Regions from separate parts of the Candidatus Pantoea communis genome, predicted to be linked through region 3. Evidence: predicted binding sites of a transcription regulator. Region 3 holds the regulator's gene; each other region holds the start of a gene.
What was found. Region 3 encodes LexA, which represses DNA repair genes until DNA is damaged. Its sites were predicted from a motif close to TNCTGTATGTACATACAGNA; they were not measured.

Region 1 (5,785 bases), on a different contig from region 3:
TTTTTGATCAAAGAGAACCTTTGGCAGAAGCCACAATAAGGGCGTTGAGGTTCATGCCAGGGACAGCAAAGCCACAAACGCATCACATACTCAGTAAAGCGTACCCCTGATTTTGCAGCGTGGTCATCGTGGTGAGTGCAGAAGGTGTATGGATCACTGAATCTGCAATCCATTGGGGTTCGTAGTGATGCCAGGCCAGCGCCTGATCGCACACCGTGACTTTGACGCCCTGCTGTTCCAGCGCCGATATCAGCGCAAGGTTGGGATTATCCACACCAAACAGCTGTCGAAAACGGGTGTTTTCCAGCATCGCGGGCGTCGCTTCGCCATTCACCGCCACCACAAATTTTAACTGCTTTGCCGGCACGCCGGCCGCCACATAGGTATTCACCACTTGTGCCACATGCTCCAGCGCCGGATTAACCTGACCGCGTTCTTCCGCGCCACGACTGACTTTGAAGACCACTTTGTTACTCAGCGCACTGCTGGGCTGGAATGCGCTGCTGGCGTCATAGTGCACTTTGCCGTAACCGGCAATAGCGGGCGTGGTCCAGGTGATAGCGGGATCGGAAGGAGGTGCACTGGCTTTCGGGGCAAAGAGGGTTTCATTTTGGCTGAGTAAGGCACCGCATACCCCACCCGCTACTGCGACAACTGCGCTAATCACCACTGAACGCATCTCTTTTCCCCCGCGACATCGTGAAAAATCGGCCTTGCCAAGTATGGCATGGATTGGCATTTTGTCGGCTTATCGTGACGGTATACGGGCATATTCAGTCATTTCCTAACGCCCGATAAAAAGTGGCGGCTCATGTTATGCGCTAATCCGCTATTCACTTCGCCACCGGGAGATCTGCGTATCGGGTGGTATATGCTGGAGACAACATCTCACGCTTCATCGCCCAGGATTTCTGGATTCCTTGTCCGGCGAACCATAGCTTCCCTTTTCCTTTTTTATTGATCTGATCTATCACATGCATCAATGCTGAACTGTTGGCCTGTGGCTGGATATCATCAAATAGATCAAGCTGCGCCACGCCCTGACTGTAAAAGTCACCTAACAAGACACCCGCTTTCATATAGCGACATCCTTCCCGCCAGATGCGATCCAGCGCCTCGGTGGCAACGCGGATAATGTCACGAGTGTCATTCGTGGGTATCTGTATTTCACCAATCGCCTGATTACCGTAAAAGATTTCACCCTCCGCATGCGGGCTGGTGCGAATAAACACGCCGATCTGTCGACAATACTGCCGTTCGCCACGCAACTTTTCGGCGGCGCGCACGGCATAGTTGCACACCGCTTCACGCATATCGGCGTACTCCGTGATACGTCCCGCAAACGAGCGTGAGCAGACAATCTGCTGCTTCACGGGCGCAAACTCTTCCAGTTCGAGACAGGGCTCACCGCGCAGCTCGCGCACGGTGCGCTCCAGCACCACATTGAAATGCTTGCGGATCACCCAGGTGCTCTGCTCCGACAAATCCAGCGCGGTGTTGATGCCCATGGCATTCAGCTTCTTGCTGATACGACGCCCTACGCCCCACACATCCGCCACATCGACTAACGCCATTAACTTCTTTTGCCGCTCAAGGTTGGAGAGATCCAGCACGCCGCCGGTTTTACTCCATTTCTTAGCGGCATGATTGGCCAGCTTGGCCAGAGTCTTAGTCGGGGCTATACCGACTCCAACTGTCAGGCCCGTTTCTCTAAGCAGGCGCTTACGAATGTCACGGCCGAACACCTCGAGATCGATACAACTCCTGACGCCTGATAAGTCGAGAAAAGCTTCATCAATCGAATAAATTTCCATCCTCGGAGCCATCTCTTCGAGAATATTCATCACCCTATGACTCATGTCACCATACAGCGCGTAATTGGAACTAAACACCTGCACCTTCTGGCGTTTGAGTTCATCCTGTAGCTTGAAATAGGGCTCAGCCATACCGATACCCAATGCCTTCGCTTCTGCTGATCGTGAAATTATGCATCCGTCATTATTGGAAACAACAACCACAGGCTTACCTTGCAGGTCCGGTCGAAAAACAGTTTCGCAGGAAGTGTAAAAACTGTTTACATCAACAAGCGCGAACATATCTGTGGCTTTTCAGGGTAAACGTCACTACACCAAAAATTTCCAGTTCCTCTTCTGCCTCGAAAACGATAGGAGAATAGTTTGTATTACGGGGCATGAGCTGAAGGCGTGGGGAAGTTTGAAGTTCTTTCACCGTGAATTCTCCCGAGACGGCAGCAATGACGATATCGCCATGAACTGCAGATAATGACCGGTCAACAACCAGTAAGTCTCCGTGACTGATACCTGCTCCTAACATTGAATCGCCACTGACTTTGATAAAGTAGGTTGCGCTAGGATGTCTGATGACAAGCTTATTCAGATCGAGACTGTCCTCAATATAATCCTGAGCGGGGCTGGGAAAGCCGCAAGGCACACGTTCCATAAAGAACGGAAGCGGGCTCGTTGTATCGGACTGAGAGGGGGTAATCAATTGCATAACGGGCACCTTGATACTGTGTTTATATACAGTATCCATGATTATTCTGATCGATCAAGATCCCTGGAGGAGGATTTCTGAAAGCCGTTGAAGCTCCTCTGAATTTAAGTTGCAACCAGACCCTGAATCCTGAAGATCGAACACTCAATAATCACATAACGTTACTTATTCTGCTTTCCTACTGTTGTCATTCTGCTGAGGTTCGCCAAATGTCGATCCATCACATTGATATCGTCAGCTACAGCAATCTGTTATCTACTGTCAAAGGGATATCCTTATGCTGTCAGCCAACAAAACGGACTTCAGCTGCAAATCTGACAGGCAGACAGCCCTAAGCTGTATAATGTCAGGTAAGCTTAGAACTGCTAACTACCTGCACAACAGTAGTTTCAGCTATATTTGTTATTGCTCACAGTTTATACTGTACGGATTGATCAACGGAGGCTCTTAATGAAACACACTCCACAAAGTAATGCTGACATTCTCAATCTTCATGCTCGAACCATGCAGATAAATGGTACTGTTGACGAAAAGGTTGAGCAGTTGCGCAACATGTTTGCTCAGAGTTCAAAACGTACTAAGGATGACAGGAAGCTCCGTGGGGATCGAGAAAAGGTATATTACGAAGGCTGAGTTTAGCGAAGATTTTGTAAGAGCCAGTGAAGACTTTGAATATGGGTATGACGTTATCTCTAAAGTTAATGTCAAAACTGGTCAGTCAATTCTGCATTACGCAGTCCGCCTCCAACAGAGATGGAACGATGATAATTGTATCGTCGTCTATGATCATGATGACGATAGATTATGGAGCAGGGTAAAGGCCTCTGATTCGAAGGATGATGCAGGCATAAACTGGTATCTTGGTTTTTTTCATGGTCGCGTTGAAGCATGGAAAAATGATCCCCTAATCGTAATATCTTTCCGTGATGAAATCATTCCAACCCCTACAGGGTATGATAAAGGTTTCAAGTTAGCTGTTATCCACGCAATCAGCGATCACTCTACCCTTTTCGGTGATAGCTGGGAAAAGAAAATCCCCGCTTACATGCGTGATAAGCGAAAAGAAAATTCCAATATTCTCAACTATTTTGCGGATATAAATAGCTCGGACTCTGACGACCCGACTGCATCTTGAAACTCGTAAATATGGCTGAAGCCTTAGTTTTGAATAGGGGATTATCTGCATCTCTATGCAATTGAATTAAGTATCCGATAATGCGATTGGGATGACTATAACCTCACCCCAAGAAAATCCGCAGTTACCGCTTCTATAACCTCTTGGCTCAACGCCTCAGCATCAACTATCATCCGCACTCCATGTCCATAAGCGAACCCCGGCAGAAGCTGATACTCACAAATAATTTCAGGCGGTTCTGACCTTCTCCCCGTTGATTAATATACCGCAATGTATTAATCAACGGGGAGCAGTTCACCCTCTTTTTAGCTATCTTTAATGCGGTATGGATGCGCCAGTCTACTTCATCATGCTATGCCGTCTGCGCATCATACTTACTTCGTCACGTCAAAATAGGAAGTGCACTTTGCCTCAACCTCAAGACCAGCGCATGCGCCGAACGGCCTTTATGGCGGATACCACTGCACTGATTTTATTTTTCACCACGACGGGCATGATTAATGAACGATGGATCGCCGGCATGGCGTGGGATCAGGTGCTACATGCCCGTTTGATTGGTGCCGTTTTGATGGTGCCGGTTGCCCGCCCTTATGGCTTGTGGCGCGATTGGGTAATGCAGCGTGCGGGATCGGGCCGGGTTTCGAAACTGCTGTGGGACAGTGTCGCGCTGGTGAGTTTTCAGGTGCCCATCTATGCAGCAATCATTGCTTTTAGCGGTGCATCGGGCAGTGGACTGGTGCGTGGGACGCTCGGTGCTGCGTTGATGATGCTGTGTTTGGGAAGACCTTATGGCGCGTTTCTAAATTGGGTGCGAGGAGTGTTTGGTTTGCCGCCGGGTGGAGAAAAGCCGATGTCATTGGATAGCTAAATGATTTTCAACCGGAAGCGAACAAAAATGATTCGAATAGCCTGTGAAAGGGTGTGTTAACCTTTTGATGAACAGGCACTTTTCCCACATAAATAATCCTTTTTTTATAAAATCATTAAAGCCCGTGCCTCACGCTGTATTAAAAATGAACAACCCCCATTCCGCATGATGGAAACGCCAGATTGAATATTTAAAGGCTCCGCTTTTATTGATCATGAAAATCCACACCATGACATTATTAAGACGAGTCGTAATGCAATATTGAAAATAGCTTCTAAGTTTAAATTGAGGTTGTCATTAATTCGATCTGATGGAGGATTTTCAGTGTTATTTCAAGATCATGAAAAAATCCATATTATCATTGGTGAAGCCGCATTAAGCCTTGCTCTATGTCGAAAGGAAATCAGTATTGCAAACCTTTTTTCACAGCTTGGTTTGATGTCTAAATCAGAGAATAATATTGACCGCTTGACTCAAATCGCTAAAGCCAGAAACTGGTTAATGAGCTTTGAGTCGTCTTCAGTCGCCGAGGAGCAAATACCTTATTTGCAGACCTTAGTTAGCCTGAACAATGAACTGAATTAACGATAAATGAACTGAAGCCAAAGGACGTAATCCGGTTCCGGCCGGGAGACGACGAAGCGGATAACCTCATCGGTTACACGTGAGTGTATACCGGCCGGAGACACTGTCAGGGACGACACTCTCAAAATGAGTTGCCAGAATCAGTCTTTCGCTACACCACTGGCGAAGCAACTGAGTTATCACGCATAAGCTGATAACACACTCCACGTAAACCATCCCCGCATAAAAACCGCAAACATCGAAGATGAATTTGAGCATAAATTGGTCTAATAAGATTTATGGACGATGCCAGAACGGTTTTTGGTGATCACCGTCCTCCCAATTTTGACAAAATGCGCTAAATTTAATTCATCTGTGGTTTCGATATCACTCGAAATACCACCCTGTACAAAATCCGCACTCTACTAATAGATTGCGATTTTTATACGTTACAGCCTGACCATCATGACGTTTGAGTAGCGGACATAAGGGATAAAATCATGTATCAGAGCGCACAACAGTCAACTAATAGCGCGAAGTCTTTCCTTCACTTAGATGCGCTTCGCGATAAAGCCACTGCTGAAACCGTTGTAATTGAAGCAGCCGCGGGTGAAATCACCCAACGTGGCATGAGAGTCACCAACGGCGCCGTTATTTTGCAATTGATCACTGAAGTGCAGAAGGCCTCTGATCCCGTGCAAATC
Region 2 (5,785 bases), on a different contig from region 3:
CTGAGCTCAGCGTAACGATACCGACCAGCGTAGCAATCCACATCGGATCAAACGGGTTGATGCCGACCGTTGGCGCAACCATCACCGCCAGCATGGTCGGGTACAAACCGGCGCAACCGTTCTGACCAATGGTGGCACCGAAGGAAGCCGAGAAGCTGGCAATCGATTCGGGCACACCAAGACGGCGCGTCTGCGTTTCGACGTTCAGCGGAATGCTGGCCGCACTGGAACGGCTGGTGAAAGCGAAGGTGATCACCGGCCATACTTTGCGGAAGAAGCGCATCGGGTTGATGCCGTTCACTGACAGCAGCAGGGCGTGCACGCCAAACATGATCGCCAGACCGAGATAAGAGGCCACCACAAAACCACCCAGCTTGATGATGTCCTGCAGGTTAGAGCCCGCCACCACTTTGGTCATCAGCGCCAGCACACCGTACGGCGTCAGCTTCATGATCAAACGCACCAGTTTCATCACCCAGGACTGCAGCGTATCAATTGCCACCAGTACGCGCTCGCCTTTGACTTTGTCATCCTTCAGCAACTGCAATGCAGCCACGCCGAGGAAGGCAGCGAAGATCACCACGCTGATGATCGAGGTGGGGTTAGCACCCGCCATATCGGCAAACGGATTTTTCGGGATAAAGGAGAGCAGCAGCTGCGGCGTGCTGAGATCGGCAACCTTGCCTACATAGTTGCTCTGGATCGCGCTCAGACGTGCGGTTTCCTGCGCACCCTGCACCAGACCTTCTGCGCTCAGGCCAAACAGCCCGGTGACCATCACACCCACCAGCGCGGAGATCGCGGTGGTGAACAGCAATACGCCAATGGTCAGCACGCTGATCTTGCCGAGTGAAGAGGCGTTATGCAGACGCGCTACCGCGCTCAGGATTGACGCAAACACCAGCGGCATCACAATCATCTGCAGCAACTGGACATAACCGTTGCCGACAATGTTGAACCAGCTAATTGAATCCTTCACCACCGGGCTGTTTTCGCCATAAATGGTTTGCAGCGCCAGACCGAACAGCACGCCAATCACTAAGCCAGTCAGCACGCGTTTCGACAAGCTCCAGCTTTGGTTGCCAATACGATTCAAAAGAATCAGCAACGCAACGAAGGCGATGATATTAATAATGAGGGGAAAATCCATACTCGACTCCAGAGGTGTGCCGCGCAGCACGTTTGGCTGGCACGGAAAACAGTAAGTTCCCGTCAGGGAATGTCAGGAATGTTACCAGTTCAGGAAAGTGCAGGCTTATACTCAAAAGGAATGGTTTATAACTTTATTGATTGATTTGCCTGGTTATTGACCGCCTTGGCCATTAACTAGCCGACCGACACCATTTTGCAGCGTATTAAACAGTTGCTCGGGCCAACCGTTGGCACCAAAAGAGGGCATACCTGCGGGAAACCACAATGCATATCCGACCAATGCGAGGCAAAGTGCGCGCTCCAGTTGATTGCCTTTCTGGCTATTGAGCAGCGGCAAACGGAAACGCCAGCGGCACGGCCACAGCAAGGGGACGCCTGCGGGGGTCAACATGTCGGCGACGATGTGACTGAGATAACCCAGCGTCATCCCCTGTAAGACATCAGCAGGCAGGAACCAGTCCGCCGGAACGTTAATCTGGAATAGCCACAGGCTGATCGCTACCGCCAGCAAACTGTGGGTAAATCCACGATGACCAAAGGCGCGCGCAATGGGTTGTGAGATCCATTTCAGGCGCTGGCCTAACACAGATTTAGGATGGTCAATATCAGGCAGCAGACAGGTCAGCAGTGCAGCAGGCACGAGATGCCACCAGTCGGCGCTGGCCATCACTGGCGTCAGCTCCGCACGCTTAGCAAAAATCGCGCTGGCAATGGCAAAAATGATATGGCCTTCGGCCGTCATGATGAAACCTGGCTGCAAAAACTGTCGATGCATCCAGTATAGGGATTTATCCAGTGAAATAGAACGGTGACGCTGTAACGAAGCGTTAATATTTTTCGCTTTCCCGCGTCATAATGACGCGGGAAAAGAACAGGTTAGCGTGCTAACCATCCACCATCGACGGCCAGGGTGTAGCCGTGCACATAATCTGCAGCGTCAGAAGCCAGAAACACGATCGGACCCATCATGTCATCCGGAATACCCCAGCGTCCGGCAGGGATGCGCCCGAGGATCTCTTCGTTGCGTGATTCGTCATTACGCAGTTGTTCGGTGTTATTGGTTGCCATATAGCCTGGAGCGATGGCATTCACGTTAATGCCGTGTTTCGCCCACTCATTGGCCATCAGACGCGTTAAGCCCATCACCGCACTTTTCGACGCAGTATAAGAAGGCACGCGAATACCGCCCTGGAAGGAGAGCATTGAGGCGATATTGATAATCTTGCCGCCTTTGCCCTGAGCGATAAACTGACGCGCCACCTGCTGAGAAAGGAAGAATAGGCTTTTGCTGTTGATGTTCATCACATCATCCCAATCCTGCTCGCTGAAGTTAAGTGCATCTTCACGGCGGATGATGCCCGCGTTATTCACCAGAATATCGATACGTCCGGCCTGAGCCACGGCTTGCTCAACAATTTGCGGCACCCCTTTCGGCTGAGTCAAATCGGCCTGAATCGACCAAAAGCGGCGCCCCAGGGCTTCAACTTTAGACTGCGTATCGGCAGGACCGGCTCGATTAACGCCGATGATGTCACAGCCGGCTTGCGCCAACCCTAAGGCCATCCCCTGACCTAAACCGGTATTACAGCCGGTGACCAGCGCAATTTTGCCTTCAAGATTAAATGCGTTAAGGATCATCTTTCGCTCCTGTTAGCGCAGCGCGCTGATGCTGACGTGGTCCATGTCATCGAACACCTGATTTTCGCCCACCATGCCCCAGATAAAGGTATAGCGCTGTGTGCCTACTCCGGCATGAATTGACCAGCTTGGTGAGATCACCGCCTGCTCGTTGTGCACCAGCAAATGGCGCGTTTCCTGCGGCTGGCCCATCATGTGGAAAACGGCGCTGTCATCCGCCATATCAAAGTAAAAGTACACTTCCATACGACGTTCGTGGGTGTGGCACGGCATGGTGTTCCAGAGATTGCCGTCATCAAGACGCGTGAGTCCCATGGTGAGCTGGCAGGTGGGTAACACATCCGGCACGATAAATTTATTAATGGTGCGACGGTTTGAGGTCGCGGCATCCCCTAACGTGGCTTTGACTGCATCCTGCAGGGTGATCTTTTTATCCGGATAACGGGTATGTGCGGGTGCGCTGTTGTAGTAAAACTTCGCTGGAAGGTTGGCGTTGCTGCTGCGGAAAACCACGCTTTTGGCGCCCTGGCCAACATACAGCGCCTCCTGATGGCCCACCTCCCAGGTTTTGCCATCGACGTCAATCAAGCCCGGTCCGCCAATGTTGATCACGCCCAGTTCGCGGCGTTCAAGAAAATAGCTCACGCCCAGTTGTTTGCCGACTTCTTCACCGATCGTCACCGACTGCTGGATTGGCATGACACCACCAATGATGATGCGATCAATGTGGCTGTAAGTGAGGGTGTAATGGTCTGCCTCAAAAATTTTCTCGATCAAAAATTCGCGACGTAATCCGGCGGTGTCCAGATTTTTTGCATGCTCAGTATGAATGCTTTGACGAACGTCCATCTCAGACCTCTCAAAGTTGAAGGAAGTGTCCCGAAGTGGGTCTTTGGGCATCTTAGGCAGGATGGGATGTGAATTCAATAAAAATGAAACGTTGTTTTATTTAATTGTGTGAGTGATCAAATACGCGCAGTTATTGCCGTAGTGGGTGTCAGGAACAATGGAAAGTGTTGCCCACAGATGGGCAACGAGAATGGAGGGGCTGAGTCCTGGCCCGGCACAGGTGTATCAGAATTAATTGAACAGATGCTCAGCTTTCAACTCGGCCAAACTCGCCAGCTTCACATTGGCCAGAGCCCAACGCGCATCATCCGCGTACTCGGCTGCTGGCACCACAATCGAACGCATGCGCGCGGCTTTGGTGGCGATCATGCCATTGAACGAATCTTCCAGCGTCACACAGTTGAGCGGATCCACCGCCAACTTCGCCGCCGCATCCAGATAGACCTGTGGATGAGGTTTGCTGTACGGCAGGCTTTCGGCTGAAGCAATGGCGTCGAAGTATTTGCGCAGGTCGAACATCTCCAGCACGCGCTCCAGCATAAACAGCGGTGACGCAGAAGCGAGAGCGATTTTTAATCCCTGCTGCTGGCAAAGTTGCAATGCCTGTTCAACGCCGGGCAGTAATGGACGCGTCTCCTCAACCAATGCCAGCGCGCGGGCAATGATACGTTGCGTCACTTCCGCCTGATCCGGGCCGTTCCACGGCAAAGCTTCAAACCACATACGGACGGTTTGATCGATGCGCAAACCCAGCGTATCGGGCAGTTCATGGCGGCGGGTAATATCCACCCCCAGACTCGCAAACACATCCAGTTCTGCCTGATCCCACAAGGGTTCAGAGTCGATCAGCAATCCGTCCATATCAAAAATAGCGGCCAACACCGGGCGACGATAAGACATACAACAGCTCCGTTTGAAATTTGCCCTACCTTATCATGCGCAGCCGGGAAATCCGACTCACGGCAGGTTACGCATTTTTCAGGAAAAAAAGCCGCAGTGCAGGTAGACTTAGGGCAAAACTATTGTATGTGAAGGGAGACACCATGACTTACCAACAGGCTGGCCGCATCGCCATCCTTAAGCGAGTGGCTGGCTGGGTAATTTTTATTCCGGCGCTGCTATCCACCATTATCTCAATTCTCGGCTTCATGTTTAAACACAGTGAAAAGCAGCCGGGCATTGATGCAGTGATGCTTGATTTTGTCCATGTCATGGTCGACATGATCAAGTTCAATACGCCGTTTTTGAACCTGTTTTGGCAAAACTCACCGGTACCGGAGTTTCATGGCGGTGCCAATATTGGCTTCTGGGTCATCTACATCCTGATTTTCGTCGGCATTGCGCTGCAGGCGTCAGGCGCGCGCATGTGGCGTCAGTCGCGTCACATCAAGGAAGGTATTGAAGATCAGTTGATTCTTGAACAAGCCAAAGGAGCTGAAGGGCGCACACGTGCTCAGCTGGAAGAGAAGATCCATGTCCCGCGACATACTATTTTGCTGCAAATTTTCCCGCTCTATATCCTGCCAATTGTGATTGCTATTGCGGGTTATTTTGTCCTGAAATTACTGGGCATGCTGTAAGGCGTCAGGCCGGCCTGGCCTGACGTTGTCCCAATGCATCTTCATTTAACAACTGGTCAATCGCGAATTGTGCCGCGTTTGTCCAGTTACCGGCAAACACGTTGGCGCGGTTGAGCAAATAGTAAAGCTGATACACGGGCTGTCGTTGCGAAAACCCTTCCGCCAGCGGCCACACCGAGTGATATCCCTCGTAAATCTGGCGTGGCAATTCGACGTAGTAATTCAACATCGCGAGATCGCACTCCCTGTCGCCCCAATAGCAGGCGGGGTCAAACAGCCATGGCCCACTGCTGCTATCCGCGCAGTTAGCAGGCCACAAATCGCCGTGTAGTAGAGAAGGCTGAGGATGATGATTGGCCAACGCGCGTTGCACGCAATCGACGATCAATTCGGTATTGCCGTATTGCACCCCTTTCTCAGCGGCCAGTTGCAGTTGCCAGCCAATACGCTGTTCAGCAAAGAACACCGACCAGCGGCGTAGCCAACTGTTGGGCTGGGGGGAGGTGGTGATGTTGTTATCGTAATCGAGGCCAAACTGCGGTTGCTCGCTCCATTGATGGAGGTGA
Region 3 (5,785 bases):
AGGATTGTGGAAAAAACCTTAACCATGACCAAATGGCAGGCTTATCGACGCCTGATGCGCATCGATAAACCGATTGGCACGCTGTTGCTGCTGTGGCCCACCATGTGGGCACTGTGGTTATCAGGCATGGCGGTGCCGCCTTTGTCTGTGCTGGTGGTATTTGTGCTCGGCGTCATTGTGATGCGTGCCGCGGGTTGCGTGATCAATGATTATGCGGACCGTAAGGTGGATGGTCATGTCAAACGGACCGCATCGCGTCCGCTGGCGAGCGGCGCGGTGACGGAGAAAGAGGCCAAAATCCTGTTTGTCGTGCTCGGGTTGCTGGCATTTGCGCTAGTGCTGACCATGAACCGTATGACGATTTTTCTGTCATTTGGTGGCCTGGCACTGGCGTGGGTCTATCCGTTTATGAAGCGCTACACCCATTTACCCCAGGTGGTATTGGGAGCGGCATTCGGCTGGGCGATTCCAATGGGTTGGGCGGCGGTTAGTGAGTCCTTACCTCTTGTTTGTTGGCTGGTGTTCTTCGCGAATATCTGCTGGACGGTGGCTTACGACACGCAATATGCGATGGTTGATCGTGATGACGACCTGAAGATTGGCGTGAAATCCACAGCGATTCTGTTCGGTCGTTTCGATAAGTTGATCATCGGCTTATTGCAGTTGGCCACGCTGGGGCTAATGGCGCTAGTCGGATTGATGTTGCATTTGAACGGGGCGTTTTACTGGTCACTGCTGGTGGCGGGCGGCTTCTTTGTGTATCAACAAAAGCTGATTGCTCAACGTGAACGCGATCCTTGCTTCCAGGCCTTTCTAAATAATAACTACGTTGGTCTGGTGCTGTTTATCGGCGTACTTCTCAATACTCAGCCATTTATTGACCTGTTTTAAGGGGTTGCTGCCATAAAAAAGGCGACCCGTTGAGGGTCGCCTTTCTGTTTTTTATGCCCGACGTTATTCGTGGGCTACAGCACTTTCAATGGTCAGACGGACATCACTGGTCACCAGCTCTGCCAGCATCTGCCACATAATGTGGGTGCGTTCCGCATCGGCATCGCCTGAATCACTGATGTAGCCTTCATCACGCAGTGACAGCACCAGCGCGGTAAACACCGCTTTGTCGAAGAACTCTGGCGCGTTAATGCCATGCAACACTGACAAACGCTGCGCCAGCGTGCGGCTCTCTTTCTCCAGCGTGCCGCGGTTAATCGTCGGCTTGGCACTCAGAATGGCGAAGGTGATGGCAAAACGCTGCAGCGTTTCACGGATACCGGCAGCCAGCAGTTGCAATGAACGATGGCGGGCCGGATTCATGCGTAACTGCCCATCATGCTCGGTAATCAGGCCTTGTCGCGCCATCTCAGCACAGAGGGCATTCAGCACGCCTGGCAGCTCTGCGTTATCCCAGCGCAGGAACAGCTCACTCTTCAGCATCGGGTAAACCAGACTCACCTGACGCAGCAGCTCCGCCTCACTGATCTCACGATGCTGCTGCACAATAGCGGCAATCAGCGATGGCATGACCAGCATGTGGTGGATGTTGTTGCGGTAATAGGTCATCAGGACGGCCTGTTCGCGCGGCAGAATGATGATATCGCCAATGCTGTCTTGTTCCGTCTCGAACTTGTTCATGCCCATGGCGTGATCAAGCAGCGCTTCAGCACTCATCTCCGGCACAGTCGCTTCCGGTGAATAAGGCACGTTACGCAGCAGCTGGGTGTAGCATTCCAGTTGCTCAATCAACTGCTCACGCGTCAGGGAACGCTGACGAGAAGCCAGCAGCGCGGTGACGCACAGGTTCATGGCGTTGGCGGCACCGGCTTCGTTAATACGCACCATCAGACGTGCCGCGATATCATTTACGGTCGGCGTCATCCATGCCGGGCGTTGTGGTTCAATCGGATCGATCGCATCACGCCATTCCGGCACGTTTTTGTTCAGATAGTTCATCAACGGCAGGGGTTCGCCGAAGTTAACGTAGCCCTGGCCAAGATTGCGCAGTTTACGTAACCCGCGCACCATCTGCAGGAAACTCTCTTTCTCTTTGGCCGCGCCACGTAACTCTTTGGCGTAAGTACCCACTTCCATGACGTGTTCATAGCCGATGTAGATCGGAACAAACGTAATCGGACGGCTACCGCCGCGCAACATGGCTTGCAAGGTCATCGACAGCGTGCCGGTTTTAGGATCCAGCAGTCGGCCCGTGCGCGAGCGCCCGCCTTCAACGAAATACTCGACTGAATATCCGCGGCTGAACAACTCGCCCAGATATTCACGGAACACCGTGGAATAGAGTTTGTTGCCCTTGAAGGTACGGCGAATAAAGAAAGCACCCAGACGACGGAAAATCGGACCTGCTGGCCAGAAGTTCAGGTTGATGCCGGCCGCGATGTGTGGCGGCACCAGCCCCTGATGGTAGAGCACGTAAGAGAGCAGTAGATAGTCCATGTGGCTGCGATGGCAGGGCACATACACAATCTCATGGCCATCTTGCGCCAGCTGACGGACTCGCTCGCCACCGTTGACGTTGATGCCCTGATAAAGGCGGCTCCACAGCCAGCCCATCACGCGGTCTGTGACGCGAATGGCCTCATACGAGAAGTTCGCTGCGACCTCTTCCATCATCTCAACAGCATTCTGCTGGGCTTTCTCGTGCGAGATTTTTTTGCTACGCGCTTCATCTTCAACCGCTTTTTCAATCGCTTTGGATTGCAGCAGCTTGTTGAACAGATCCTGACGCGCAGGCAGACGTGGGCCTACAGCAGCCAGGCGCTGACGCGCGAAGTGAATGCGAGCCACGCGTGCCAGCTTCTGGGCAATCGACTTATCCGTACCGTGCTCCGTCGCCATCTGGCGCAGGGAAACGGTCGGCGAGAAGCGCACAAAGCTGTCACGTCCGTGCCACAAAATGGCGAAGAATTTCTCTACACCATTAAGGATGCGCAGATGTGGCGTATCTTCTCCCTGGATTTCGCGTCCCGGCGCACGACCAAACATCACCGCCACCGGTAACATCTGTACGTCGAGATCAGGGTTACTGCGGTGCAAATCGAGATAGTCGTGGAATAGCTTCACCGACTCAGGATTGGCAACGAAATAGGGGAATACGCGTGGGCCATCATGAATAAACACGTGACGCGGCAGTAGCGTGCCGTCGATCTCCAGCGGAGCCAGCGGATCGGGCAGATCATGTTTCAGGCACTGTGCCCGAAGAGTGAGCAGGTCAGCCTTTGAATCATAAGGCAAAACATACATCACTGGACGAGTCGGATCGATCCCGTGTTCTGAGACAGGATCGGTCGGAATGACCTTACTCTTTACCAAAAAAGAGAGTGGTAAATTCAATAGTTTGTAATAAAGTTTACGCCAACCTGACATAGACAACTTAAAGCCTCTTGTTAGCAAAGCGCGGCAAGCATACCAGAAAGTGCAACGAAGATCTGTGGCTTACACGACCTCAGATAGCCCACATATTGACGCCAAATCACATCAAGGGTTCCAAAGCATGGCAAATAACGTCACCGGTATTCAAAGAATAGTGAATGCAGCCGGTTATTCCTGGCAGGGCTTGCGCGCCGCCTGGAAACATGAAGCCGCATTTCGTCAGGAAGCCATTGCTGCACTGGTGGCGATTGTGGTGGCTTGCTGGCTGGATGTTGATGCGATTTCCCGCGTACTGATGATTGGCTCCGTGGTGCTGGTGATCATTGTTGAAATCCTGAATAGCGCCATTGAAGCGGTGGTGGACCGCATTGGGCAAGAGCGCCATCCTTTAGCCGGACGAGCAAAAGATATGGGCTCAGCGGCGGTGTTGCTGGCTATCTTACTGGCTCTGTTTGTCTGGATCGCACTGCTCTGGTCGCATTTGCGATAGGCATTCCAGAATCTTCAAACCGCTGATTTTTCCCTCTGTTTTGGTTTTCATTTCGCCAATACCTGTATATACTCACAGCGACTGTATAAACAACCAGGGGGCGGGATGAAAGCGTTAACCACCAGGCAGCAACAGGTCTATGATCTGATTCGCGACCACATTAACCAGACCGGCATGCCGCCAACGCGTGCGGAAATTGCTGCGCAACTGGGTTTTCGCTCGCCCAATGCTGCGGAAGAACACCTGAAAGCACTGGCGCGTAAAGGCGTCATCGAGATTGTATCCGGCGCATCTCGCGGCATCCGCCTGCTAATGGAAGAAGAAGTCTCCGAAGGGTTGCCGCTGATCGGTCGCGTGGCCGCCGGTGAGCCGCTGCTGGCGCAAGAGCACATCGAAGCGCACTATCAGGTTGATGCCAATCTGTTTAAACCTACCGCCGATTTTCTGCTGCGGGTGAGTGGTATGTCGATGAAAGACATCGGGATTATGGACGGCGACTTGCTTGCCGTGCATAAAACCCAGGAAGTCCGTAATGGTCAGGTTGTGGTGGCGCGCATTGATGATGAAGTGACCGTCAAACGCTGGAAAAAGCAGGGTGCCATTGTGCATTTGCTGCCAGAAAACACCGAATTCCAGCCGATTGTGGTCGATACCCGTGAGCAGGCTCTGACCGTTGAAGGTTTGGCTGTGGGCATCGTACGTAACGGCGAATGGCTTTAATCTCTCATTGAATTCCCCCGCTGCGGTTGGTCGCTGTGCTGACCGCAGTCTGATACATTGATTTTCCTCTTCAGGCTGATTGCCGGTTAATGGTCCTATTGACCAGCGCAACAATGGAACGGGCGAATGCGGCTGTTTTCCTCTTCAGATAAAGCATTGTGGCGGCTGGCGCTGCCGATGATTCTCTCCAATATTACCGTTCCGCTGCTCGGTGTCGTCGATACGGCAGTGATTGGCCATCTCGATAGCCCCATTTACCTCGGTGGCGTGGCGGTAGGTGCAACGGCGACCAGTTTCATCTTTATGTTGCTGTTGTTCCTGCGCATGAGCACCACGGGTTTGACTGCGCAGGCGTTTGGCGCGAACGATAAAACCGCCTTAGCGCGGGCGTTGACGCAACCTCTGCTGATCGCCCTGGTGGCGGGCGTGCTGTTTTTATTACTGCGCGCGCCCTTCAGTTTGATCGCCGCCTCATTAATGGGCGGCAGCCCGGAAATGCAACACCAGGCACAAATTTTTATCAACATTCGCTGGCTTAGCGCACCGGCGACCTTAGCCAATCTGGTGATTTTGGGCTGGTTGCTTGGCGTGCAATATGCGCGAGCGCCGATGGTGCTGCTCATTGTCGGTAACCTGGTGAATATCCTGCTCGATCTCCTGTTTGTGCTGAAGCTTCACTGGGGCGTTGCAGGTGCGGCGGCGGCAACGGCGGTGGCAGAGTACGTCACGCTGGGTGTGGGGTTATGGATGGTGGTACGTGTGCTTAAGTTGCGCGGCATTTCTTTCAATCTGCTAAAACAGAGCTGGCGTGGTGATGCGGCACGCCTGTTCCGGCTCAACCGCGACATCATGCTGCGTTCGCTGATGGTGCAAATCTGTTTCGCGTCACTCACCTTGCTGGGCGCGCGTTTAGGGCCAGATGTTGTTGCGGTGAATGCCGTACTGCTGATGTTCCTGACGTTTACGGCCTATGCGCTGGATGGTTTTGCCTATGCCGTGGAGGCCTGCTCCGGTGAAGCGGTGGGGGCGCGAGATCGCAGTCGCTTATTACTGATTTGGCATGCTGCCTGCCGTCAGGCTGGTATCGTTGCCCTGGCGTTCGCAGCCATCTATGCGATAACCGGCCCCCAAATTGTGGCGTTGCTCACCTCGCTTGAGCCACTGCGAGAGATGGCCGATCGCTATCTTGGC

Region 1: umuD (translesion error-prone DNA polymerase V autoproteolytic subunit) is a predicted target of LexA. The motif match lies at 2,529-2,548, and genes of this name have one in related genera.
Region 2: F3J37_RS02710 (metal-dependent hydrolase) is a predicted target of LexA. The motif match lies at 1,914-1,933, and genes of this name have one in related genera.

What each region holds. Positions count from the first base shown of each region.
Region 1 is NZ_VWXC01000001.1:568,077-573,861, forward strand. It holds partial or broken gene F3J37_RS28100 (sigma 54-dependent transcriptional regulator) at 1-15, opposite strand, end outside; gene F3J37_RS02940 (DsrE family protein) at 83-679, opposite strand; gene umuC (translesion error-prone DNA polymerase V subunit UmuC) at 834-2,096, opposite strand; gene umuD (translesion error-prone DNA polymerase V autoproteolytic subunit) at 2,080-2,514, opposite strand; gene F3J37_RS02955 (hypothetical protein) at 2,965-3,147, shown strand; gene F3J37_RS02960 (hypothetical protein) at 3,113-3,649, shown strand; gene alaE (L-alanine exporter AlaE) at 4,080-4,517, shown strand; gene F3J37_RS02970 (hypothetical protein) at 4,842-5,102, shown strand; gene F3J37_RS02975 (biofilm development regulator YmgB/AriR family protein) at 5,582-5,785, shown strand, end outside.
Region 2 is NZ_VWXC01000001.1:515,573-521,357, reverse strand. It holds gene F3J37_RS02715 (L-cystine transporter) at 1-1,150, opposite strand, end outside; gene F3J37_RS02710 (metal-dependent hydrolase) at 1,304-1,894, opposite strand; gene kduD (2-dehydro-3-deoxy-D-gluconate 5-dehydrogenase KduD) at 2,029-2,790, opposite strand; gene kduI (5-dehydro-4-deoxy-D-glucuronate isomerase) at 2,803-3,639, opposite strand; gene hxpB (hexitol phosphatase HxpB) at 3,871-4,539, opposite strand; gene F3J37_RS02690 (YniB family protein) at 4,683-5,219, shown strand; gene F3J37_RS02685 (fructosamine kinase family protein) at 5,224-5,785, opposite strand, start outside.
Region 3 is NZ_VWXC01000009.1:155,891-161,675, reverse strand. It holds gene ubiA (4-hydroxybenzoate octaprenyltransferase) at 25-891, shown strand; gene plsB (glycerol-3-phosphate 1-O-acyltransferase PlsB) at 955-3,378, opposite strand; gene F3J37_RS13885 (diacylglycerol kinase) at 3,506-3,874, shown strand; gene lexA (transcriptional repressor LexA) at 3,980-4,594, shown strand; gene dinF (MATE family efflux transporter DinF) at 4,721-5,785, shown strand, end outside.